Linked DNA regions of Pseudosulfitobacter pseudonitzschiae. The protein of the gene in region 2 interacts with the protein of the main gene of each other region in a pairwise test. Links are inferred from orthologs where the notes say so. Each region holds a gene or a part of one and is shown on either strand. Other genes may lie near its edges. The genes, in order: secA and SULPSESMR1_RS03565.

Region 1 (10,933 bases), 2.4 Mb from region 2 along the record:
CACCCCGACCGCAATGCCGATAACCCTGAAGCTGAATCTAAATTCAAAGAGGCCAACGAAGCCTATGAGGTTCTCAAGGACGCCGACAAAAAGGCAGCCTACGACCGCTATGGCCACGCCGCTTTCGAAGGCGGCATGGGCGGTGGCGGACGACCCGGCGGTGGCTTTGGCGGCGGCGGTCAGGGCGATTTCGGGTCTGCCTTCTCTGACGTTTTTGACGACCTGTTTGGCGATTTCATGGGCGGTCAACGTGGCGGCGGACGCCGTGCAGCGCGCGGCTCTGACCTGCGATACAATCTGCGGGTGTCGCTGGAAGATGCCTATTCAGGGCTTCAGAAAACCATCAACGTACCCACCTCAGTTGCCTGTAACGTGTGCAACGGAACAGGTGCAGAAAGCGGTGCCGAACCCACCACGTGCCCGACCTGTTCCGGCATGGGCAAGGTCCGCGCCCAGCAAGGCTTTTTCACCGTTGAACGCACCTGCCCCACTTGTTCGGGAATAGGCCAGATCATCAAAAATCCCTGTAGCGCCTGTCAGGGCGCTGGGCGCGTTGAAAAAGACCGCGCACTGTCGGTGAACATCCCCGCAGGTGTTGAAACCGGCACCCGCATCCGACTGGCTGGCGAAGGCGAGGCAGGCATGCGCGGCGGCCCAACCGGCGATCTGTACATCTTTATCGAGGTACTGGAGCACAAACTGTTCGAACGGGATGGCAACAACCTGTATTGCCGCGTGCCTGTCAGCATGGGCACGGCCGCCCTTGGGGGCAGCATCGAGGTTCCGACTATTGATGGTGGTCGTGGCCGCGTACAGATTCCTGGCGGATCGCAATCAGGACGCCAGATGCGACTGCGCGGCAAGGGGATGCCTGCACTGCGTGGCGGTGGTCCCGGCGATATGTTCATCGAACTGGCCGTCGAGACACCGGTAAACCTGACCAGTCGCCAAAAGGAACTGCTGCGCGAGTTCGAAGATCTTTCGGAAGAAAACAATCCCGAATCCAGCAGCTTTTTCTCGTCCGTTAAATCCTTTTGGGATTCGATGAAGGGGTAAAACCCGCGAGGTGGGGCAGCCCCCACCTCGCACACAGATGCCGTTAACCACCTGGTAACTGTCGCTGCTGCAAGCTGACCCTATGCCCAGCTTTGCCGAACAACCCCTGCCCTTTGATTTTGACGAGACGACGCCCACGCCTCTGCCTGTGGGGCCTCCTCCATCGTATATTGCCGACCACCGCGCCCGTTTGCGCACGCGCTTCATGGCGGGTGGCGCACAGGCCATGCCCGACTACGAAATGCTGGAACTGGTCCTGTTCCGCGCCATCCCGCGGCGTGACGTAAAACCCCTGGCCCATGCTCTGATGGAGAAATTTGGTGACTTCAACCGCGTCGTCACCGCGCCGGAACCCCGCCTGCGCGAAGTCAAAGGCGTGGGCGATGCCGTGGTTGTCGAACTTAAGATCGTCGAGGCCGCCGCCCACCGGATGGCACGCGCCAAGGTATTGAACCAACATGCGATTTCCGGTTGGGACGCCCTGATTGATTACTGCCACACCACAATGGCCCACCGCGAGACCGAGCAGTTTCGCGTGCTGTATCTGGACCGTAAAAACGTGTTGATCGCGGACGAGGAACAGGCCAAGGGCACCGTTGATCATGTGCCAGTCTATCCGCGCGAGGTGGTAAAACGGGCACTTGAACTAAACGCATCCGCGCTGATTCTCGTGCACAATCATCCATCGGGCGACCCAACGCCAAGCCAGTCTGACATTGCCATGACCCAGCAAATCGAAGCGGCCTGTATCACGCTGGGATTGTCGCTGCACGATCACCTGATCGTTGGCAAATCACGCGAACTCAGCTTCAAATCAGAGGGGTATCTCTAACGCACCCAAACCTCGACGCGCCGGTTGGCCTGACGGCCCCATTCGCTGTCATCGCAGGCCATTGGCAACGCCTCGCCAAATGCATCGACATCTAGCGTCACGCGCTTGGTATCTTCGGTTTGCGCAGCCTCGGTGATGGCGCGGCGCACCGCATCGGCGCGGCGCAGGGCGATGTTACGATTGGCTTCGGATGGCCCTTCGCCGTCGCTGAACCCCACAAACAGGATGCGCCGCGCGTCATAGGTGCCAACCTCCATCGCGCGGGCCAGCTGCTGCACATTGCTGCGCGATTGCGCGTCCAACCGGATCGATCCTGCCTCGAACCGGAACGACGTGGTCAGCCGCGCCATGCCGTCCAGCGTGCGCACCATGCGCTGCAATTCTGCCAGTGGGACTTCGGTGCCTGCGGTGCTGATCGCATTGGCGAACCGGTTGCCCTGCATGTCGATGGATACCTCTTCGGGAGATTGATCAACAAATCCGGCACGGCGGATCACCACTTGCGCCGTTGGGCCACGGGTAAAGGCCAGAAATTCCCGCGCAATCTGAGGCAGCCGCCGCGCGGGCAGGTACAAAAACATGGGCGCAGTCAGGGGGTAATCTTCGGTCTTGATGGTGCGCCGCCCCGCCTCAAGCGCAAAGCCGCACGCACCGGTCAGCACCAGCGGCACCGCATTACCCGTCTCGGCATAGCTGGCAATTCCGATGGCAAAGGGATCATCTGCTACCGCCTCTGCCAGCGCCGCGCCCAATGGGTACCGCACTACAGTGTCTGCAATCTCCAGCCGCACGGGCTGCATCACCTGATCAGCCACAGCCTGACCCAACCCCGTTCCCGCCAGTGGCAAATGCAGAGAGATCGGTGCATCCACACCGCCCAGATCCTGCCAGTTGGTCACCAGTCCGGCAAACACACGCGCCAGATCAAGCGGCGATATGCTGCGCACCGGATTGCCCGGTGCCACCACAGGCACCACGGCATCCAGCGCAAGAACCCGACTGCGGTGCAGTCCGGTCATATCGCCCATCCCGGCCTCACGCGCGCGTTGACGTTCACCGGGGCGGATTTCGCGCAGGGCCATGACGATGTCCGCCTCGTTGGCCAGCAGATCGGCAAAGCCTTCGTCGGTGGTGGTCACCCGAAACCGAAAGCGCGCGGCCAGCTTGCCTGTCTCGGTGTTGGTCAGAAGATAGGTAAAGCGGGTCTCATCCTCATCCTTGCGGGTGGCCTCGTAACCTGCGCGTTGCGCGAACCCCTCGACCAATGCAGGCATCAGCACCGCACCCATCGTGGTGGACCCGGACAGGGCCAGTTCGGCAACGTAGTCTTGCAAATTGGGGCACGCCGGGCCGTCGCACAGCACACCAGAGCTGTCTACCGTCAACTCACCATAGTCGGTTTCCAGCCGGTAGAATTCACCGTCAAAACCCAGCAGGGTCCCGCTGAGTTCAACCCCGCCACTGCGCGAGGTCAGCGTGACATCCTGCGCCAGCGCAGAAAACGACCAGCCAAAAAGGAAAAGTGCGGCGAAGGCCGCCGCACGCTTCAAAACCATGATGAAACCCCGTGACGCGAATTACTTTTGCGCGACTTTCAGGTCTTCGATCAGATTGTTCAATACCAGAAAGCTTCCGATCGTGTCGCAGCCCGGCACCGCCAGCGTCAGATCACGGCTGATGACTTCGCCATTCCGTATTTCCAGCGATTGGGCTTCGATGTCCAAACCGCAGTTGAACAGGCTAACCTCGGCCTCAACGCTCAGGTCCACAACGCCTTGGTAACGCGACGCACCCGAAGGGAAAGTGTACACATCGGCCATCAACGCATCCGACGCGGTTTCGTCACCCAATCGCATCAGGAAACCACCCTCGCCGCTGATCGCCTCGATCGGATCGCCCGGCGCGCCCGCCCAGATATCGCGCCGGCTGCCATAGTCCGCGCCAAATTCGCGCGCATGAATTTCAAAACCCGCAGCACCTTTCCATTGCAGGGCGACACGTTCGAAATCAGCCAAACTGGGAACATCGGTTTGTGCGACGACCCCGTCGCCATTGGCAAAGGCAACGACAATCACGGCCGGGTCAACCAACGCAGGCACCGACATATCAAGGGTGCCGTCTGCATCTGTTGTCTCGGTCACTTTCAGGCCGCTGTGGTGCACGGTCAGACGTTCATTGGGAAAGCAGGGGGCCGTCACAGTAAGATCAACCAACCCTAGCCCCGAAGGTGTGGCCGTGGCCGACACGCTGCACGATTGACCGGGGGCCGCGTCGCTGGTGTCTGGTGCGTCCAGCATGTCTGCGGGCGCCAGTGCAACCACTGTGTCCTGTGTCTTTGACACGTCGTGATCCAATGCGGATGTCAAAGTGATGTCTTGCACAACCAGAACCGGCCCGTCCAGCGCCGAGATTTCGGCGGCGGGCGTCGCAACGGGTGCCTGAACCGGCGTCTCGACGGTCTCACCGGAGCCATAGAGTTCCTGCGCCGTGTCACCGCTTTGCATGATGAACCCGATACCAACGGCACAAATCAGCGTACCAGCTGCAGTCGCGATTTCTTTAACATAGGCCATTGATCCAATCCCTTATACTTTTGGGTCCGGATCGTTTCTGGCAGAGAAACCGGGCCGACTTATGGCCCGGTTGCGGAGTCATTGCGGCGTCAATGTGACGCGCGCAGCTTTTTTGCGGTCAGGTCAGACGCCCGTGGCAATGTTTGAACTTCTTGCCCGAACCACATGGACAGGGTTCGTTCCGGCCCGGGTTGCCCCATGTGGTCGGATCGTTCTCGTCGAAACCGTCTGCGACAGCTTCAGCAGAGGGGGCGGGTATTTGCGCATCCTGTGCCTGCTGTGCAGCCTTTTGCAGTTCGGCCTGTTGCGCCGCGGCCTGTGCCAGCATCTCGGCGCGCTCTTCTTCCGTCATCGGACGGATTTGCGCCAGTTTCTGGGTCACGTCTTCGCGCAGGCTGTCCAGCATCACTTCGAACAACTGAAAGGCTTCGTTCTTGTATTCGTTCAGCGGGTCGCGCTGTGCATAGCCTCGGAAACCGACGACCGAGCGCAGGTGATCCAGTGTCAGCAGGTGTTCACGCCATTTCCCATCAATCGCCTGTAGCAGAATCTGCTTTTCGATCATGCGCATGTTTTCGGGGCCGAATTGTTCGATCTTTTGTGCCATCAGCTTTTCGGTGGCCTCAATCAAACGCTCGCGGACTTGTTCGTCGTCCACGCCGTCCTCTTCGGCCCATGCCATCACCGGCACATCCACGCCGAGGTTCTCGATAACGTCGGCATAAAGCCCTTCGGTGTTCCACTGATCGGCATAAGTGCCCTGCGGCATATACTGGTCAATCAGATCGTCGATCACCTGTTCGCGCATATCCGACGTGATTTCGGACAGGTCGTCGGCTTCCATGATGTCACGGCGTTGGGTGAAGACCACTTTGCGCTGGTCGTTCATCACGTCGTCGAACTTCAACAACTGTTTGCGCATGTCAAAGTTGCGGCCCTCGACCTTGGCCTGCGCGCGTTCCAGTGATTTGTTCACCCAAGGGTGAATAATCGCTTCGCCTTCTTCCAACCCGAGGGTTTTCAGAACCTTGTCCAAACGGTCCGAACCGAAAATACGCATCAGGTCGTCTTCGAGTGACAGATAGAACGACGTGCGCCCCGGATCACCCTGACGACCCGAACGGCCCCGCAACTGGTTGTCGATGCGGCGGCTTTCATGGCGTTCCGATGCCAGAACAAACAGCCCGCCCGCATCCAGCACTTTGCGCTTCTCGTCTTCGTGCTCGGCCTCGATCCGCGCGCGGATCGCTTCGGGATCGGCGTCGGGGTCTGCGGTCAGCGCTTCAAGTACTTTCAGATCGACGTTGCCGCCCAGCTGGATGTCGGTGCCGCGTCCGGCCATGTTGGTGGCAATGGTCACTGCGCCGAACTTGCCGGCATCCGCGATAATTTGCGCCTCCTGTTCGTGCTGGCGCGCGTTCAGGACATTGTGGGGAATACCCTTTTCCGTCAGCATCGCGCTGAACATCTCGGATTTTTCGATCGACGTGGTGCCGACCAGCACGGGCTGGCCTTTTTCGTGGGCCGCTTTGATCTCTTCGATCATGGCTGCAGACTTTTCGGTGCCAGTGCGGTATACGCGGTCGTCTTCGTCAACGCGGGCAATTGGACGGTTTGTCGGTACTTCGACTACACCCAAACCATAGATTTCACGGAATTCCTCGGCTTCTGTCAGGGCGGTGCCGGTCATGCCTGCCAACTTGTTGTACAGACGGAAATAATTCTGGAAGGTCACGCTGGCCAGCGTCACATTCTCAGGCTGGATTTTGACGCCTTCTTTGGCCTCGATCGCCTGATGCAGCCCCTCGGACAGACGACGGCCCGACATCATACGGCCGGTAAATTCGTCGATCAGCACGACCTCATTGTCGCGCACGATGTAATCTTTGTCCTTTTGGAACAGGGTGTGCGCCCGCAAACCCTGGTTGACGTGGTGCACAATCGAGGTGCTTTCCGGATCATAAAGGGTCATGCCCTCTTCAATCAGACCACGCGCCAAAAGCTGCTCTTCGAGAAACTCGTTGCCTTCTTCGGTGAAGGATACATTGCGGGTTTTCTCGTCGACCGAATAGTGGCTGGGGTCCAGCAACGGGATCACGGCGTCAATGGTCTGGTACAGTTCCGACCGGTCATCCAACGGACCCGAGATAATCAGCGGCGTGCGTGCTTCGTCGATCAGAATACTGTCGACCTCGTCCACAATCGCGAAATTGTGACCACGCTGGACCATCTGATTCAGCTCGCTTTTCATATTGTCGCGCAGATAATCGAACCCGAGTTCGTTGTTGGTGGCGTAAGTCACGTCACAGGCATAGGCCGCGCGTTTGTTGTCTTCGCCCATCCCATTCCAGGCACAGCCACTGGTCAGGCCGAGGTGGGTAAACACCTTGCCCATCCATTCGGCGTCACGTTTGGCAAGGTATTCGTTAACCGTCACCACATGCACGCCCTTGCCTGTCAGCGCATTCAGATAGGCCGCGAAGGTGGCAGTCAGGGTCTTGCCCTCACCCGTCTTTTGTTCGGCGATATTGCCGCGGTGCAGGAAAATCGCACCCATCAACTGGGTATCGAAGGCCCGCAAGCCCAGAGCACGACGGGCCGCTTCACGGCAGTTTGCAAAGGCTTCGGGCAGAAGGTCATCAAGGCTTTCGCCCTCAAGCGCCCGTTTGGCCAGTGCTTCGGTTTTATCCTTCAAACCTTCGTCGCTCAGCGCCTCGAATTCAGGCTCCAACGCGTTGATCTGCTCGACCAGCGGCCGCACCGATTTGATCAAGCGATCATTGGGCGTGCCAAAGACCTTTTTGGCGATTGTTCCGATACCGAGCATGCGTTCTCCAGCCGATCTTGTGTCAGGTTGCGCAGCATCTGCTTGTCGGCGCCACGTGCAGCCCATAGATACAGGGTCAAGCCGATCCTGGCCGCGCCCATAGGGCGATGTAAGGGTCACATGAAACCGTGTCAATGTCGCGTCCGGCCACGAGGGGTCGCAGAACACGCGGCAACAACTGAACAGGACCATTCCATGCTGAAACGCTTTGCCATTCTGCCCGCCATTGCGGTCGCACTTACCTTATCCCAACCGCTGCACGCGCAGGATGAAACACCTTCCTTGTCTACCGTGGTCGCCAATGTAGACGGCGTCGAAATCACCTTGGGCCACATGCTGGTGGCCAAGGCCACCCTGCCCCAGCAATACCAGCAACTGCCCGACGAAGTGCTGTTTCCCGGCATCCTCGACCAATTGGTCCAGCAGACCGCGCTGGAACAAAGCTTTGAGGGTGACCTGCCCAAGCGCGTTGAATTGTCGATGGAAAACGAGCGCCGTTCGCTGGTCGCGGGCGAAGCCATCGAGAAAATTCTGGCCACAGCCGTAACCGACGAAGCACTACAAGCCGCATATGACGCGACATATGCCAACGCCGAGCCGACCAAAGAATTCAACGCCAGCCACATTCTGGTAGAAACCGAAGAAGAAGCCAAAGCGTTGGTTGAAGAGCTGAAAGGCGGCGCCGATTTCGCAGCCACAGCGCGCGAAAAATCAACAGGCCCGTCGGGGCCCGGTGGCGGTTCGCTGGGTTGGTTCGGGCCGGGCGCGATGGTGCCCGAATTCGAAACTGCCGTTGCGACAATGGAAGCGGGCGAGATTTCCGATCCGGTACAGACACAGTTTGGCTGGCACGTGATCAAACTGAATGAAGTGCGCAACGCCGAAGCACCCGCAATGGAAGACGTCCGCACCGAACTTGAGCAGCAAGTGCGCTCGGAGGCGGTGACAGCCGCCGTTGATGCGCTTGTGGCCGACGCCGATGTGAACCGCGATGGCGCCGACGGTATCGACCCATCGGTTCTCAGCACTCTGACATTGGGCGAATAACGATGGCTGGCAAAACCGCACTGTCCCCGCTAGCGCCCGCACGCTTTCCCGATCTGCCTGTGGTGGACGGTGTGACTTTTGCCACGATCGCCGCCGGCGTCCGATATGCCGGACGCTCCGACGTGATGCTGGCCAAACTGGTGCCCGGCACGACCATCGCAGGCGTGTTCACCCGTTCGTCGACCCGCGCGGCGCCGGTTTTGGATTGTCAGGCAAAACTGGGTGGTGATCCGGCTGGCGGTGCGGCCATCCTTGTAAACTCGGGCAATGCCAATGCATTTACCGGCAAACATGGCGCTGAATCTGTCTCTGCCATCGTCGAGGCCGTCTCAATCAATTGTGGCGTGCCCTCTGTGCGTGTCTTTACTTCGTCTACAGGAGTCATAGGCGAACCGCTGCCCCATGACCGCGTGGTGGACAAACTGCCCGATCTGAACGACGCATTGCGCGAGGACGGCATCTCGGACGCTGCCCGCGCGATCATGACCACGGACACCTACCCCAAGGGTGCTGTGGAAACCATCGAGATGGACGGTCAGACCATTACCATCGTGGGCATCGCGAAAGGATCGGGCATGATTGCGCCCGATATGGCGACGATGCTGGTCTATATCTTTACAGATGCACGGATCGCACAGGACAACCTGCAAGCAATCGTGTCCACCTCCTCCGACCTGACGTTCAACTGCATCACCGTAGACAGTGACACTTCCACGTCCGACAGCGTGATAATGGCAGCCACCGGCGCCTCGGGCGTCGACGTGACAGGTGACGCCAGCTTTGCCGACGCCGTACACCGGCTGATGCAGGATCTGGCGTTTCAGGTCGTCCGTGACGGCGAAGGGGCTACCAAGTTCGTTGAAATTACCGTGTCTGGCGCAGACACCTCCGCCAATGCCAAAATCCACGCGATGGCCATCGCAAACTCGCCGCTGGTGAAAACCGCGATCGCAGGTCAAGATCCCAACTGGGGCCGCGTTGTCATGGCCATCGGAAAATCCGGCGCACCGGCAGACCGCGACCTGCTGAGCATCCGATTTGGCGACGTGGTCGTAGCCGAAGATGGCTGGGTCAGCCCGCAATACTCCGAAGCTGACGCCGCCGCGCACATGAAGGGCAACGAGATCAACATCGCCGTTGATCTGGGTCTGGGCGAGGCCACGGCCACCGTCTGGACCTGCGACCTGACCCACGCCTATATCGACATCAACGCCGACTACCGGTCCTAAGATGAAGGTTGTGCTTGTTTCGGCTGTTGCCCTGATCGACGTGGATGGGCGCGTGCTGTTGGCACAGCGTCCAGAGGGTAAATCGATGGCTGGTATGTGGGAATTTCCGGGCGGCAAGGTCGAAACGGGCGAAACGCCCGAGGCGGCCCTAATCCGTGAATTATACGAAGAGTTGGGGATCGAGACATGGCAAAGCTGTCTCGCTCCCCTGACTTTTGCCAGCCACAGCTATGACGATTTCCACCTTCTGATGCCGCTGTTCGCCTGCCGCAAGTGGGGCGGAACACCGATGTCAAAAGAGAACCAAGCGTTGAAATGGGTCAGGCCAAATGACCTTAAATCCTATCCAATGCCCGCTGCTGACGTTCCGTTGATCCCGATTTTACGCGATTGGCTGTAAAAAACGGGGCCAAATGTCATCGATTTGGAAAGGATCACCCCTTTTTTCATTTTTTGTAATTTTCTCATGACATAATTTAAAAACTGCCTCTTAATAGAGCTGTGTTTAACACGGGGGAGAGAAAATTATGCTGAAAACGATTTTGCTGGGCAGTTGCGTGTTCGTTCAGGGCAGATTTGTGGCGATGCTGCCAGATGGCCGCATGAGCGTGGATGTCGATGGGCGCGTTTTTTCGGGTGCGCCGGTCAGCCCCGCAATCTGAACCGAACTCACGAAAAAGAAAAAGGGACGGCTCTTGCGGGCCGTCCCTTTTTTTAGGGGCCTATATACTTAACTAGCCAAAAATGGCTTGACGCAAGATCGGCTCTTGGCTAGTTTAATCTCAACAAGAGAGATTAGGCCCATGACTGATACACTTAGCACATTTGAGTTCTTCCAGAAATTCCCGAATGAGGAAGCGGCCCGTCTCTTTTTCGAAAAGCGCCGCTGGAATGATGAACCTGTCTGCGGTCACTGCGGTTCAGTCTCCGTTACGGAGTGCAAAGATCACAAGCCAATGGCTTATCGCTGCAAGGATTGCCGCAAACATTTCAGCGTCCGCACAGGCACCGTGTTGGCAGAGAGCCGCCTTCCCCTACTCAAGTGGCTGTTGGCTATCTACATGCTCACCAGTGCCCGCAAGGGTATCCCCAGCACCCAGATGGCCCGCGAATTGGGCGTCACCCAGAAAACCGCATGGTTCCTTGCACAGCGCATCCGCGAAACATGGATGAACGGCAACAACGACAAAATGGACGGTCAGGTTCAGGTCGATGAAACCTATGTTGGCGGCAAAGAAAAGAACAAACACGCCGACAAGAAGCTTCACGCTGGTCGCGGCGCTGTCGGCAAGACCGCAGTGGTCGGTATGCGTGACCAGAATGGCGTGGTTCGCGCCAATCCGGTAAAGCGCACCGATGCCGCAACGCT
Region 2 (15,750 bases):
ACCTACTTCGAGGCGGCGGTGGTGATTGTGACGCTGGTTTTCGTTGGCCAGGTGTTGGAACTGCGCGCACGCGAGCGCACCGGGGACGCGATCCGCGCGCTTTTGGATCTGGCGCCGAAGACCGCGCGGCGCATTCTGCCGGATGGGACGGAATATGACGCGCCGCTGGAGAATATTATGGAGGGCGACCGTCTGCGCGTGCGTCCCGGCGACGCCGTGCCGGTCGACGGGATGGTGATCGAGGGCCGTTCGTCTCTTGACGAAAGCATGTTGACCGGCGAGTCGATGCCGGTTGAAAAGGGTCCCGGCGATGAGGTGACTGGGGCCACGATCAACAAGAACGGCAGCCTCGTGATCGAGGCGGCCAAGGTCGGGTCCGACACCATGCTTGCACAGATCGTCGCGATGGTGTCGAACGCGCGGCGGTCGCGCGCTCCGATCCAGGGGCTGGCAGATCGGGTCTCGGCGGTGTTCGTGCCGACAGTCGTTGCCATCGCCATCGTCGCCTTCGTCGTCTGGATGATGTTCGGTCCGGAACCCGCGCTGGTCTTCGCGATCGCCTCCGCCGTCTCGGTTCTGATCATTGCCTGCCCCTGCGCACTTGGATTGGCGACACCCATCTCGATCACCACGGCGGCAGGGCGTGGGGCGCAGGCGGGCGTGTTGATCAAGGATGCCGAGGCGCTCGAACGCATGGCGGCCGTCGATACGCTGATCGTGGACAAGACAGGCACACTGACCATGGGCAAGCCGAAGCTGACGGATACCGTTGCGCTGGGAAACCTCGCCGAAACCGACCTGTTGTCGCTTGCTGCGGCGCTGGAGCGTGGCTCCGAACACCCCTTGGCCGAAGCAATCGTCGAGGGCACCGAGGCGCAGGGCGCATCGCGTCAGGAAGCGGTGGATTTCGAGGCAATCACCGGCAAAGGCGTGCGCGGCAAGGTTGGTGCCCTCGCAGTGGCGCTCGGCAATGCCGCGATGATGCAGGAAATGGGGCTGGACTCGCGCGCGGCTGAAACCAAGGCCGACGCTTTGCGCGCCGAGGGCAAGACAGCGATGTTCATTGCGGTCGATGGCGCTCTTGTCGGCATCGTGGCGGTGGCAGACCCGATCAAGGAGTCCACCGCGCAGGCGATCCGTGAACTTCACGATCAGGGGCTGCGCGTCATCATGGCGACGGGCGACAATGAACGCACCGCACAGGCAGTGGCTGGGACGCTTGGTATTGACGAGGTGCGCGCTGGCATTCTGCCTGAGGCCAAGAAGGACCTGATCGATCAATTGCGCCGCGACGGCCACAAGATCGCAATGGCCGGTGATGGGGTCAACGACGCCCCTGCGCTGGCCGCCGCGGATGTTGGCATTGCCATGGGCACCGGGGCCGACGTGGCGATGGAAAGTGCGGGGATCACCTTGTTGGGCGGCGACCTGATGGGAATCGTGCGGGCGCGCAAACTGGCGCGCGCCACCTTGCGGAACATCAAGCAGAACCTGTTCTTCGCGTTTGCCTACAACGCACTGGGCTTGCCAATCGCAGCAGGGCTGCTCTATCCCGTCACAGGAATTCTGCTCTCACCGATGATCGCAGCTGCGGCGATGAGCCTCTCGTCTGTTTCGGTGATCGCCAACGCTCTTCGGCTGCGGCGGGTTGACCTCTGACCTGACCGCAAAACCTCTGACATGAAAAAGGAATACAAAATGACTAAAGATGCTTTTTCGCGGCGCGCGATCCTGATCGGTGGGGCAGCACTGCTGGCTGCATCGCCCTTGATGACCATGGCGCAAGGTGCCGGGCCGAAAGTCCATGTGATGAAAGACCCGAATTGCGGCTGCTGCTCGGCCTGGATCGAGATACTCGAGAGCAACGGTTTCGCTGTCACGACCGAAGCCAGCCTCGGGACGCTTCTGATGCGGTACAAAATGGATAACGGCATCCCACAGGAGATGATCTCCTGTCATACCGGCCGCGTCGAAGGCTACATGATCGAGGGCCATGTGCCGGTCGCTGATATTCGCCGCCTGCTCGACGAACGCCCCGACGCCGTCGGTCTGGCCGTTCCCGGCATGCCCTACGGCTCGCCCGGAATGGGGCCGGAAAGTGAACGGGACGCCTATGAGGTGTTCCTTATCCGGCGCGACGGATCGACTGAAGTGTTCAATCGGTACACTGCCGCTTGATCGAACCTCATCGGGTTTTTGGGGCACAATGCGGCGTGACCATCTGCATAAGGCGAGCAATGCGTGTATTCTGACCAATAAAGCCAAAGTGGGGCGGTCGGTGAGGACTGCCCCACGCTCGTTTATTTGATGGCGGTGACGGTCAACTTTCCGTTGACGCGGTCGGCTACGAATTCGACCTCCTTGCCCTCGGACATCTTTGCGATCATCGCTTCATCGGCGCGGAACACCATTGTCATTGCAGGCATGTCCAACTTGGGCAGGGGGCCGTGAATGATCGTCACCTTGCCCGCCTTGGCGTCGATCTTCTTGATCTTGCCGCTGGAGAAATCCGCTTCGTTTTGCTCGCTGTTCTGCGCAACAGTAATCGGGCCGTGCATGCCAGACTCGTAATGTCCGGGGATCAGGCAGGCGAACTCGAACGTGCCCGCGTTGGAAAAGGTCCAGATGACGTCGCCCGAAGCACCTTCGTCCAGACGGATGGAGTTTGGGTCATCATGTTCCATGTCCATCTTGGCCATCATTTCCTTGTGCGCCTCGTTTCCCGCCATCGTGTCGAGAACGAACTCATGTTCGAGCGCGCCTGCGTTGGTGACGTTGAAGCGGATAGTTTCGCCTTGGGCAATCTCGAATGCTTCGGGCGAAAATACCATATCGCCGTCGTCAGTCTCGCGCATGGTCACGTTGATGGTGCGATCGACCGAGGCCGCATCGCCAGGCTTGCCGATCATCATCTGGGCGTGTTCGCCCACGTGATCATCGTCGTGGCCACCACTGTGGGTGCCTGACGCGAATACTGGGGCGCTGAGGGCAAGGGCCAAAGTGGTGGTCATAAGAAGGTTTTTCATCGGTTCTTCCTTTTAAATTGTGGTGATGGGTCGTGCCAAAGGGCCGGTCAGCCTTTTGGCGTTGGTTTCGGGGTAATCTGGGTTTTCGGACTGGTGTTGCTGGCGAACTCGGGCAGTTCGCCCGTCCACTCATAAGCCTGTTCGCCGGGCGGGTTTTCATACCATCCAGGGTCTTCGTAGTCGTCCGCGTCGATGCCTTCGCGGACCTTCACGACCGAGAACATGCCGCCCATTTCAATGGGACCGTGCGGCCCCCAACCAGTCATCATCGGCACAGTGTTGTCGGGCAGCGGCATTTCCATCACGCCCATATCCGCCATACCAGCCGTGCCCATGGGCATGTATTCCGGCTGGAAGGTGCGGATCTTCCGAGCCAGCGGTTTCTTGTCAACGCCGATAAAGGTCGGCACGTCGTGACCCATGGCGTTCATCGTATGGTGCGACTTGTGGCAGTGGATCGCCCAGTCGCCCAAGTGGTCGGCGACAAACTCGTATGCGCGCATCGCACCCACGGGGATGTCGATGCTGACCTCTGGCCACTGGGCAGACGGTGGAACCCAACCACCGTCGGTGCATGTGACCTTGAAGTCGTAGCCGTGCATGTGGATCGGGTGGTTGGTCATCGTCAGGTTGCCGACCCGCACGCGCACCTTGTCGCCCCGATTGACCACCAACGGATCGATGTCTGGAAAGATGCGGCTGTTCCATGTCCACAGGTTGAAATCGGTCATCGTCATGATGCGCGGCACATAGCTGCCGGGATCAATGTCGAACGCGTTCAGCATGATCAGAAAGTCACGATCCACTGGCATGAAGGTGGGATCCTTAGGATGGACGACAAACATGCCCATCATACCCATCGCCATCTGCACCATCTCATCCGCATGCGGATGGTACATGAAGGTGCCGGATTTGATCAGATCAAACTCGTAGACATAGGTTTTGCCGGGCGGAATACCGGGGTGCGACAGCCCGCCGACCCCGTCCATGCCCGAGGGCAGGATCAGCCCGTGCCAATGCACGGTTGTATGTTCCGGCAGGCGATTGGTGACATAGATGCGCACGCGGTCGCCTTCGACGGCTTCGATGGTGGGGCCGGTCGACTGGCCGTTGTAGCCCCAAAGATGCGCGATCATGCCATCTGCCAATTCGCGTTCCACCGGTTCGGCAACAAGGTGAAACTCTTTCACACCGTTGTTCATCCGGTGTGGCAGAGTCCAGCCGTTCAGGGTGACCACTGGATTGTAATCCGGCCCGGACGCGGGGCGCGGCGTGATCGCGGTGGTCGCACTGTCCATCTGGGCCGCTTCGGGCAGGCCCATGTTGCTGGTCTTGCCCCAAGCCTGCGACGAGACAAGCGCCGCGCCCGCAGCACCGGCGCCAATCAATTGACGTCTGTTCATCATGTTGTTTCCTTTCAATGCCCTGCTCCGTCGCCAGCGGCCAGTGTGGCACCGCTTGCGGCACCGCCACTGCTGCCCGCGCCACCGCCGTAAATCGCAGCCGTCAGATCAGCTTGCGCCACGTAGAAATCGCGTTTCGCATTGGCCGCCTGCAATTCAGCGCCCAATTTCTCACGCACATCGGTCAGCAACTCGAAGGTGCTGGTGATCATACCGTTATAGGACAGCAATCCTTCGTCCTCGACGGTCTTGCGCAACGGCACCAGCACGTCGCGGTAATGACGCGCGATCTTGTAGGAGGCGTGATAGGCGACCTCGGCGCCACGCGCCTCTGAGCGCACGTTGACTGCCTTTTCAGCCAGCACATTGGCAGCCTGAAGATAGGCCAGTTCCGCCTTGCGCATCCGTGCCTTACCGCTGTCATAGATCGGAATGGCGAATTCCAATTCCAGCTGTGGTGTTGTGCTGGTCTCGACGTCGCCACCATCGGTCTCGCGCTCGGTTTCAAAGCCCGCGATGATCTCGAGGTCGGTCACCAACCGCGTCTGGTCGGTCAGATCAAAAGCCGTGGCCTGCGCTTCAAGCCCCAGTTTTGCGACGCGCAGATCGACACGGTTGCGCAGGGCCTTGCTTTCGACATTCGCCACCTGCCCCGCCGAACTGGGCAGCGTTGGCAAAGCATCAGGCACGTAGAATTCCACATCTGCGCCCCAAAGGCCCATCAACCGCGTCAGGTTCTCCTTGGCGCGGCTTGCGCCCAGTCGCGCCTGTGCCAGTTGTCCCGCCAGCTCTGCGTTAAACGCCTGTTCGCGTGCCTGTCCGGCGCGGCCCAACGCCCCCGTTTCTCCCAGCTTGCGCGCCAGTTCCGATCCGGCGTCCGAGGTTGCTAAGGCACGGTTGAGGTGGCCGACCACTTCAAAAGCGGCAACCGCTTCAATCCACGCCTGCCGCGTCTGGTTGGCCAGCGTCAGCGTATCGTTCACCGCCAACAGTTGCGCTGCGCGAAAGTTCACATCAGCCAGCGCCATGCGCTGTTTGCGGGTTTTGGCGTCTAAAATGTTGGTTGCGATCATGCCTTCGATGGCACGGTAGGCGCCCAGTTCGGCTGCGCCGATCCCAAGAAGACCTATCGAGACGACAGGGTTTTCTGGAGTTGACTGTTGCCATGCCTCTGCTGCCGAAAGACCCACGTTGGCATAGGACGCTTGCAGGCCTCTGTTGTTCAGCAATGCAACCTGCACCGCCGTTTCAGCCGAGATGGTCTTGCGATAGACCATCTGTTTCACCTCGTTCCGAACCGAGTTGTTTTCCGCTTGGGTCTGGGCAAAAACGGCGCGCTTGCCGATCGCCGTTTTGGTCTGACTGGCCACGTTGGCAAAACCTGGTTCTGAGCCGGTGTAGGTGTCTGGCACTACCGTTGCGCACGCGCCCAGTACGAGCGCGCCGCTTAGGATCAGGGGAAATTTAATCGGGCCCATCAGTTGCCCTCCGCCTGCTCTTGATTGACAGTGCGCCAGTCACGCGGGCCTGTGGGACTGCGCGGGAAAAAGCCCGCCAGAGGATCGGTGTGCCTAACTGACGAGGTGATGTTGCGGTCAGTCGGTGCGGTAAGCGTCGCCACATCCGGCAACGGAGTGGGGGCGCTGGAACACGCGCCCAAAGCAAGGGCAATCGCCCCCGCCAATAAGTGGATTTTCATGATGGTCTGCCTGATTGAAAGCTGTTTTGGTCCACTCGAACGTACGAGCAGGCGGGGTCCCCTCTCAGGGGCGCGTTCAGATCAGGGGTCTGGGCGGGCGTAGAAACGCCCTTGGCTCAATGGCGTAGCTCGCACTTTGCAAGGTTTCGTAGGTAGGATCTGCAGAAACAGTGGCGCTGAATACACCCACTTCACACAGGGCCAGTGAAACGCAAATACCGCTACAGCATTGTCCGACTGACACGTCATCTTCACCAGCATGAAGAGCTGAATGGTGCCCGAGATTTTCGTGTTGGGCGTCTGTGTGGCTGGAAATCGCGACGCCGTGCGCCGGGCTGTGAAACCCGGCAAGACTATGAGAAGCAGAAGGCGTGGTCAGGCCTAAAGCGACCACGAATATCAGGCAAGGGAATGCCTTCAGCCATGCAACTATGATATTCTTCTGACCCATTGCGCACAATTGGCAGAAGCTTTCCGAGTGTCAATTCATCCAGCGCTGGAGGGTTTGTAACTTTCTCGTGGGCTTGTTGATGCTTCGCTTGTGGATTTGTCGCACTTGCCCCCACGCCATGGTCTCCTGAGAACCGGAAGCGGCAATCTTTTTAGAGTATTAGGCTAATTAACCAGATGAAAACCTGCGTATTCTCAGGACGCTGACGACGCGAAGAGGGCAGCTTATTGACATGCGCAAGCGCTTCAAGGCTCAGATCAGTGCCCGCAGGAAGCAGAGTGTTTTTGCCGATGTCGATACCATCGACGATGATCTTTGGGGCGTGCTCGACACTCAGATATCCGACATCGAACGGAAGATCGAAAACGTAATTGCTCAAACGCAGCGACTTGCCTCAAGGGCGCGCCTGCTGCGCTCAATCCCAGGGATTGGCCCGGTCGGTGCAGCGATGTTGATCGCTGAACTGCCGGAACTGGGTCGGATGACAGCCGGCCACCTGCCCGAACGCGAGGTGATGACCGGCATTGGTCCAGTGCCGGTGAAAGTGCCGCGCGTGCGGGATCGGGGTGCTGGCGAAGACAACATCAGCTTCACGCCCAGCATTCTGCCGCGGTATCTGCGCAAGGCGAGATCGGTCGAGGAACTGCTGCCATGGCTTTACCTGAAGGGCGTGTCCACGGGCGATTTCACCGAGGCGCTGGAGGCGCTGCTGGGCCCGAACGCCAAGGGCCTGTCCGCCAAGACTGTCACCCGGCTGAAAGCCGACTGGTGGAAAGACTACGAGGCCTGGCAGAAACGCGATCTTGGCACACGGCGGTTTCTCTACATCTGGGCCGATGGGGTCTACTTCAAGCCGCGCATGGCTGAGGAAAAACAATGTGTTCTGGTGATCGTCGGGGCGGACGAATATGGCCGCAAGGAGTTGCTGGCCATGACCGACGGCTTCCGCGAAAGCACCCAGAGCTGGAGGGACATCATCAATTCGACCCGGTGGCAATGGCCGGATTTCGGATTGCGGTAGAGCTTGATCGGGGCGGACGTTTCAGGGAAATACGGGTTCATGTGCGTATCCTTGGTCTTGAAAGGGCGGCCGGGCTGACCCGCCGCCAGGGGGCTTCGTTCAGGCGGGGGTCCGCTCCGTCTTCACGATGGGAAAGTCGATTTCGGTCTCGGCCATCAACGCACGCTCAATCTCGTGAGGTATTCAACGCGGCCACTGGGGCGAGTTTTTCAACGGAATAAGCCCTTACCCGTCACTGGGGGCGAGCGCCTGTCGGCTTCCACATGGCGATCCGGGTTGTCATGTCTAGGAACGTCGCATGGCGATCAAGGATGGCCTGCAGGTTCGGCCCAATCCTCCCCTCAGGCATTTCTGTATATCCGAGCTTCCGATACCAAGGGGCATTCCACCTCGGGGCACGGAAGGTAGCCAGACATGTCCCTGAAACACCAGCGGCAGAAGCATAGTCCTCTGCCCATTCAAGCAACCGCTGCCCGATGCCTTTTCCTGACATCCCGTCATCAACCATAAGGCTTGCGATATAGAGCATGTCATCAAGCGGCTGCACGATGATGTAGCCTGCTCGGTGTCCGGCGAACTCGGCCACCCTTGTCGTCCCAGTCCTGAAACGTTCTGGGTTGATCGCCGGGGTGGCCGCAAATCTTTCGTATTCTTTCAGCGACAGATAGCGCCGATGCGCTGAGCGCTCCAATTGGCGCAGATCTTCAATTTCGGCCTCGTCATAGGGGCGAAGAAGGGGGCGAGTGTTGTTCATGATCCATCATCGTTGCATGGCCAACGCCTTTGGCGTGGTCTCTCCCGGACCTGATCCACACACATGCAAAAGCACGCTGCGAAGCCTGACGATGAAACAGGGGCGGATGTTCATGATTGTGGTCGTCGCAGTCCAGACCTCGCGACACCGGGCGGCGACTGGTTTACCCGGTGCCGTTCATACCGAGGCCGTCTTTATGGCCTGAGAGAAATGTCTTATCGCGATCCATCATGACCCTCACCTACCCAGGAGGCCGTATTGGGACAAGTGAAGCCTCTGTAACGAACGGCAGGAAAGTCCCGCTCAGCGGCCCTCTTACGCACTGCGCCGAAGGTCCACTGCGAGCCCGAACCCACCCTATTGCTGAGATAGACGATATACCTCGACCTCGCGTTCGCAAGTTGGGTCAATTGTCCTTCGGTCGAAGATCATGCCAAGCTTTTGCATGATGCGTCCCGATGCGGCGTTGCCGATTTGGTATATGCTCACAATATCGGTGATGCCCAGTTCACTAACGCCGAACGAGAGGGCGGCGACCGCTGCTTCGCTTGCGTAGCCTTTCCCCCAACTCGGCTTCGAAAACCTCCAACCAATTTCGACAGAGGGTAACACTTCGGGTAAGAAATCCGGCCAAGACAATCCTGTGAAGCCAATCAGGTCACTGGTTTGCTTGGATTCGACAGCGAACAACCCGAAGCCTCGTTCATTCCACTCTTTCTCAAATGACGCGATGTATCGTGCAGCGTCGTCTGCGGTTCGCGTTTTGCCATTTCCAATGTAGCGCATGACGTCAGGATCATCGCACATTGCCGCAAATGGTGCATGATCTTCAGGCTTCCAGCCTCTTAGGAGTAGTCGCTCAGTGTTGATCGTGTGCTGTGTCATGGTGTGCTTTAAGCACATCATCCAACGGCAGCAAAGTCCACTCTGCCGACTTTGACCCAGGCCACGCCGAAGGTACGGTTTGGGTCAGAAATGCTTGACGTTTGGGCCAATATTGCGTGACGCCGCTCCTTGGTAGGGTTCAGAAAATTCGGTGCATCGAGTCAAAGGTGCGCGACGTTCGACACCGCGTTGTCAGACGTCAGACAAAACCGACTTTTATGTCACATCGCTGACCCAAGTCGCAGGTGCAGAACGGCAAGTGGCCATTCGCGTAGATCGCGGCGAAGGTCGGGATCGAGCCCATTCTATCCCTTAAAGTTTCAGATCTGCGCGGCGATACTCGACTTGTCGATGACGGACCATACGTTCTGGATCCTTCCATCCTGAAATTCGTAGAATACGTTTTCGTCGAAGCGGACCTGCTTGCCGTTCACTGCCAAGCCGAAGAGTTCGCCCACCGGCGTACAGTCGAATGTAAGCCGGCTTGCAATCATGGGCGGGTCACAGACAAGAACCGCGATGTTGAAGGAAAGATCGGGGATCGCACGGAAATCCGCAACGAGCATGTTCAGGTAGCCGTGGAGACCGATTGTGGTGCCGTTGTATCGCACCTGGTCGGCAACAAAGTGATGAAGATCTTGCCAGCCCTGCCTGTTCAAACACGCGATATATCCCTGATAGGATCTTATGATCTCGTCTCGTCCCACTGCGCCCGCCTCCGTATTCTGCATACACAGACTCTAACCTGCGGGAGAGAGGAGGCAATGGCATGCCCGGTTCGTTTAAGGTTTTTCGGTGCGGGCCGCGTCGAGACATTTGCTGTCAGCGCGATTGCGGACTGCGTTGGAAAACCCTGACAGTGAGGAAGTCGCGGCGGGCTTGGTGCTGTCTATGGGGAAAGCGTGCCGGCGTGTTTGGCCGTTATCGGTATCGAACACCTAACACGTAGGTCGCGAGGACCATGAGTACCTGCCCAAGCGACCGTGATCATGACTTTCGGGTGCGAACGACACAGTTGATAGCGTCGCAGCTGTTTGAGGCCGTCACCAGGCAAGGCGGGAACGATCCGGTTCGCTGGAGCGAACTGGTACTGGTTCAGTCTTCGCGACAAGGACGGGCGTTTCGTCATGCGGCCTGCTCCCGGGGTGGCACATGGGTCATTGGCTTCTGGCCGCGCCGGAAAATCTCGATGATGCACATCGGCCCGCCGCAGTCGGGGTATGGCTCGTGCAGGGTGAGCGGGAGGACCTCGGCTACCTGTGGCGGCTCATGAGCCGGGCTTTTGCCCTGAGCAGGACGTGGATCAGGAAGCGGCGGATGAACTCGTGGGTGGCGAACCGCATGACCTTTTGCTGGTTGCCTGACTTGATGCGGGACTGTTGCATTAATTGCCGGGTTTGGCCACGTTTGGGTTTTTGAGGTCGAGGATGCCGCGCAAGCCACCGTTCAAGCATCACCGTTTCCCACGTGAAATTATCCTTTGCGCTGTGCGTTGATATTTGCGCTATCCGCTATCCTATCAGGATGTCGTCGAGTTGCTGGGTGAGCGCGGCATCGCGGTTGATCCATCGACTGTCTATCGGTGGGGGCAGAAGTTCGGCCCTGAACTGACCAAGCGGGCCGAGACGCACTTGCGCCGCGCGAGCGTAGACTGGCGTGTGGACGAGACCTATATCCGCGTCGGTGGCAAGTGGCGTTATTTGTGGCGTGCTGTCGATGCAAATGGCCAAATGATTGACTTTCGCCTCGCCGTGCGGCGCGATGCAAAGGCTGCTAAAGCCTTTCTCCACAAAGCGATTGAACGCGTGCGACTGCATCGCCCGGTCACTATATGTACCGACAAAGCCCCGACCTACCGACGTGTCATTCGCGAGATCAATCATCGATACGATCCACATTTCGACAGTATTCGGCATATCGACAAGAAATGGCGAAACAACCTGATTGAGAGCGACCACGCAGCCATGAAGCGGTTACTTGGATACTGTCAAAACTTTCGATCTTTACGAAGTGCTAAAGCAACCCTCAGAGGGGTCGAGACAATGCGCACCATCAAACGCGGACATATCCACAACAGACAACCAGGCGTCAGGGGCGAAATCCAGTTTATGAATGAGCTGTTCGAAGCCGGGTGATCCAACACACCGCTTTGAACAACTGCAACCTGAAAAATTTTATGCAGCAGTCTCCCTCGAAGCATTTGACGCCTGGACTATTGCCAGCCGAGCAGCTTGAAATCCGAGCATTGGGTTTCCTGGCGGGCTGGGAGTTAACGTGACAACATCCTAGCAAGAGCTACCTGTTCAGGATCCGAAGCGCACTGCATAGCTGAATGCGACCGCCAAAATTTTGCGAATTGGATGATCCTCAAGATCTGACACTGTGGCCCGCCGGAGCAATCGACTGTCCCCTTTGGAAAAATGCACTGATCGCGGGCAACTGAACCGTGCGTTGAGCGATTAACTTCGAGAGCGGTGTTCCTTGAGAAAATTGCTCTCTGCCTTAAGAAGAGGCAGTGTCAAAACCACCTTCGTGGCTGTCACGGTGTCGTTACTATGCGCCGGTATGTAAAAAGGGGTGTCCGACATCTCAAGGAGAGAAACCCCGTGAAAACTTCGTCCCTTGCAATCGCCGTTGTCTTGTTCGCATCCGGTGCCGCCGCGCAAGACCTGCCCCAAGCCAGCAGCGACTGGTTCACCGCAGGTCAGGCTACCATCGAGCAGCGTCTGGCGTTGCAGCCCAATACCAACCGCGCCCGCAACGTCATCCTGCTGAACGCTGACGGCAACGGCGTCGCGACGAACTATGCCGTGCGCCTGTTCGCAGGCCAGCAGGCCGGCGGCCTGGGTGATGATCACGTTCTGCCGCAAGAGACCTTCCCGCACATGGCGCTGGTCAAGACCTACACGACCAACGGTCAAACGCCCGATTCTGCACCCACCGCCTCAGCGATGATGACCGGCGTGAAGAGCAAGAACACGATGATCAACGTTTCTGAAGAGGTTGTGGTAGGCGATTGCGCCAACCTGCCCGGCAACGAACTGACCACGCTGGCCCAGATCTCTGAAGAGATGGGCAAGTCCGTCGGCGTCGTCTCGACCGCCCGCATCACCCATGCGACGCCCGCTGCCGTCTATGCGGTGACTGCCAACCGAAACTGGGAAGATAACACCGGCCTGCCCGAAGGTTGCGACACGCAGCTCGACATTGCGGCACAGCTTTTTGAGGGCGTGGAAAGCGGATTGATCGATCTGGCAATGGGTGGCGGTCGCCGTCACTTTGTCCCCGTCGGAACGACAAGCGAAGAAGGCAACGAAGGTACGCGGACCGATGGCCGCAACCTGATCGAAGAGATGGAAGCGCTCGGCGCCCAGTACGTCTGGAACGACGAAACCTTCGGCGCGCTGACTGACCTGGGCAATGCCCCGATCATCGGCCTGTTCGAAGATTCCCACATGATGTACGAGCATGACCGGACAGGCGAGCCATCGCTGGCCGAGATGACCGCTGCGGCGATCACCGCACTGTCGACCAACGAGGAAGGCTACTTCCTATCGATCGAAGGTGGCCGTGTCGACCACGCCAACCACGCCGGCAACCTGCACCGCGTGCTGACCGACGGCGTTGCCTTTGCCGAGGCTGTCCAGATGGCCATCGACATGACCGATGAAAGCGACACGCTGATCATCGTCACTGCCGACCATGAGCACGCCATCGCGATGAACGGCTATTGCGGCCGCGGTTCGGACATCACCGGCCTCTGCATGGGCGTCAACAACGAGGGTATCGAGCACACCGGCGAGCCTCTGCTGGGTTCGGACGGCAAGCCCTATACCGTTGTCGGCTATCTGAACGGCGCCGGTTCGGTCCTGATCGAACAGGAAGACGGTACCTTTTCCGGCGAGCGTCCGGAAGTGACCAACGAAGAGGCGATGGACCCCGACTATCTGCAGCAGGCGCTGGTGCCGATGTCCTCAGAAACCCACTCTGGGGCAGACGTCGCAGCCTATGCACAAGGCCCTTATGCGCACCTGCTGGGTGGCTCGATCGAACAGAATGTGCTGTTCCACATCATGCACCACGCCATGACGGCTGAGTAAGCCTCGCGCATTCGTGCAGCGGGTCCCCTGTTCGGGGGCCCGCTTGCGTTTTGCAAACCTGCGTGAGGCTCAGCCTGCCAGTCTGTATTGAATCTCGCCAAACTGGAACTGTGTTCCTACAGCCGCTGACCGAAGGATGAATATATGCAAAACCTGAACCGCCGCTTTCTCTTGTCTCTGATCCCCGCCGTGCCGCTGGCGCTGGCCGTACCTAATCTGCTGCGCGCGCAAGAGGCGCCGATCAAGCTGCGCGACCTCTACAACCGCGACATGAGCTTTTCCGACATTGCGCTCGCCAACGAAGGTGCGCGCGTGACGATCGCCGGTTTCATGGCACCCCCGCTCAAGGCCGAAGCGGATTTCTTCGTTCTGACGAAGATGCCGATGGCAGTCTGCCCCTTCTGCGAACCTGGTACGCCTTGGCCCGACGACATCCTCGCCGTCTATACAAAGCGTGTGGTGGATGTGATCCCGTTCAATGTGGCGATGGAAACGACCGGCCTGCTGGAGCTCGGCAAATATGTCGATCCCGAACTTGGATTCTATTCCGAAGTCCGTCTGACCGACGCCGTCTACAGCCGTGCTTGATGCGCAGCATCATTTCGGATTGCCACTGGCCCTCACCGATCTTGACCTTCGCGGACTCGATGGACGGATGCTCGTGTCACTTGATAGTCTACGCATCTTGCCAGGATCATCAGTCGCAATTCGTGGTCCTTCGGGCGCTGGCAAGTCGACCCTGCTGCACGCCCTGTCGGGCCTGATCAAGCCTGCGGGCGGGCGTGTGGTCTGGGGAGCGTCGGACTTGACAGCCATGAACGATGCCGCCCGAACGCGGTTTCGCCGGGATCACATCGGACTGATCTTCCAGGACTTTCTGTTGTTCGAAGAACTGAATGCGCTGGACAACGCGGCCCTATGCGCCGCCTTCGCGCCCCGCGCCGCCCGTGCCGCTTTGCGCGACCGCGCGGCGGGGTGGCTTGATCGTCTTGGGCTGGGTGACGCCGGATCGCGACGCGCCGACAGTTTTTCGGGTGGAGAACGGCAGCGCATCGCCGTCGCCCGCGCCTTGAGCAACGATCCGGCCGTCATCCTGGCAGATGAGGCCACCGCCAGCCTCGACCGCGCCGCTGCGGATCGCTTGGTCGACGATCTGATCGGCCTGTCGCAGGACACCGGCCGGACGTTGATCGCAGTAACGCATGATGAGACATTTGCCAGCCGTCTCGACCGGGTGCTATCCATGGCCGAAGGTCGTATCGTGGACGACACCCATGGGTAGCATCGGTGATCTTTGGGCCGGTTTACCTGCGGCTATGCAGGATCTGATGACGGCGGCTCTCCTGCTGTTGCCGGGGCTTGCTACCGGTCTGATCGTGCTACGCGGGTATGCACCGGGCCGCCTCGTGCGGGCGATGCTCCGCCGGTTCAGCGTGTCCAACGTGGTCTTCGTCTGCCTGCTTGCCGTTTCGGTGGCGATCGGCGTGGGTCTGACCGCCCAAGAACGTGGGTTGCGTCAGGGCAGCGCGAGGGCCGCCGCAGCCTTTGACCTGATAGTTGCCGCCCCGGGGAGTGAAATCACTGTCATGCTGGCTGCCGTCTATCTTCAACCGTCCGACGTGCCGCTGCTGACCGGCGATCAATACGCTGCGATATCAGCAGACCCCGACGTAGCGCTGGCTGCTCCTATCGCATTCGGCGACAGCTATCAGGGTGCCCCGGTCGTCGGCACGACAGCCGACTTTGTGACCCACCTTGCAGGGGATCTGGCCAAGGGTCAGATCTTTACCACGTCAACCGAAGCGGTCGCCGGGGCGTTTGCCTCGGTCCCGGTGGGCGAAAGTTTCACGCCGGCCCATGGCCACGGGGACGCCGCCGAAGACGCTGCGCACGCAGGTGCCTCCTATACGGTCACTGGTCGCATGGCCCCGACCGGCAGCCCGTGGGACCGCGCCATCCTTGTTCCAATTGAAGGCGTCTGGGAAGTCCACGGTCTTGCCAACGGCCATGCTCTCGCTGCAGGGGACCAGATCGGGCCACCGTTCGATGCGGCCTTTTTCCCCGGAACCCCTGCAGTGCTGGTCCGAGCGGATGCTCTCTGGGGCAATTACGCCCTGCAATCGCGCTACACCCAGCCGGACATGATGGCTTTCTTTCCGGGCACGGTTTTGGCGCAGATGCACAGCCTGATGCGCGACGTGCGCGAGGCGATGTCGCTGCTGGCCGTGGTGACGCAGGTGCTGGTTACAGTGTCGATACTGGCCGGACTGGTCATCCTGACACGCATTTTCGCCCGCGGTCTGGCCCTGCTGCGCGCTATTGGGGCAGGTCGACGCTTTGTCTTCGCCGTGGTCTGGAGCTACAGCGCCACGTTGATTGCAGCTGGATCTCTGCTTGGCCTCGGACTTGGC

The links.
Region 1: the proteins of SULPSESMR1_RS03565 (region 2) and secA interact in binary tests that used the Escherichia coli proteins (3 or more experiments, as listed by UniProt). The link is inferred for Pseudosulfitobacter pseudonitzschiae from one-to-one orthologs.

What each region holds. Positions count from the first base shown.
Region 1 is NZ_CP022415.1:3,110,521-3,121,453, forward strand. The notes cover bases 4,380-7,676. They hold secA (preprotein translocase subunit SecA), read right to left. Parts: upstream 7,289-7,676; coding sequence 4,580-7,288; downstream 4,380-4,579. Other genes in these bases: SULPSESMR1_RS15345 (hypothetical protein), read right to left, coding at 4,380-4,461; SULPSESMR1_RS15355 (peptidylprolyl isomerase), read left to right, coding at 7,484-7,676. In the rest of the region: molecular chaperone DnaJ, read left to right, coding at 1-1,056; RadC family protein, read left to right, coding at 1,139-1,888; SULPSESMR1_RS15340 (substrate-binding domain-containing protein), read right to left, coding at 1,885-3,444; more of SULPSESMR1_RS15345, read right to left, coding at 3,466-4,379; more of SULPSESMR1_RS15355, read left to right, coding at 7,677-8,335; bifunctional glutamate N-acetyltransferase/amino-acid acetyltransferase ArgJ, read left to right, coding at 8,338-9,564; SULPSESMR1_RS15365 ((deoxy)nucleoside triphosphate pyrophosphohydrolase), read left to right, coding at 9,566-9,964; SULPSESMR1_RS25730 (hypothetical protein), read left to right, coding at 10,092-10,226; SULPSESMR1_RS15370 (IS1595 family transposase), read left to right, coding at 10,368-10,933. UniProt on the Escherichia coli protein: Required for protein export, interacts with the SecYEG preprotein conducting channel.
Region 2 is NZ_CP022415.1:757,293-773,042, reverse strand. The notes cover bases 11,183-14,092. They hold SULPSESMR1_RS03565 (alkaline phosphatase), read left to right. Parts: upstream 11,183-11,845; coding sequence 11,846-13,339; downstream 13,340-14,092. Other genes in these bases: SULPSESMR1_RS03555 (ABC transporter ATP-binding protein), read left to right, coding at 13,995-14,092; SULPSESMR1_RS03560 (hypothetical protein), read left to right, coding at 13,484-13,927. In the rest of the region: SULPSESMR1_RS03630 (heavy metal translocating P-type ATPase), read left to right, coding at 1-1,659; SULPSESMR1_RS03625 (DUF411 domain-containing protein), read left to right, coding at 1,771-2,178; SULPSESMR1_RS03620 (copper-binding protein), read right to left, coding at 2,301-3,026; SULPSESMR1_RS03615 (multicopper oxidase family protein), read right to left, coding at 3,074-4,432; SULPSESMR1_RS03610 (TolC family protein), read right to left, coding at 4,444-5,907; SULPSESMR1_RS03605 (hypothetical protein), read right to left, coding at 5,907-6,128; SULPSESMR1_RS03595 (GNAT family N-acetyltransferase), read right to left, coding at 7,833-8,354; SULPSESMR1_RS03590 (hypothetical protein), read left to right, coding at 8,353-8,559; SULPSESMR1_RS03585 (GNAT family N-acetyltransferase), read right to left, coding at 8,712-9,239; SULPSESMR1_RS03580 (ester cyclase), read right to left, coding at 9,560-9,970; more of SULPSESMR1_RS03555, read left to right, coding at 14,093-14,621; SULPSESMR1_RS03550 (ABC transporter permease), read left to right, coding at 14,614-15,750.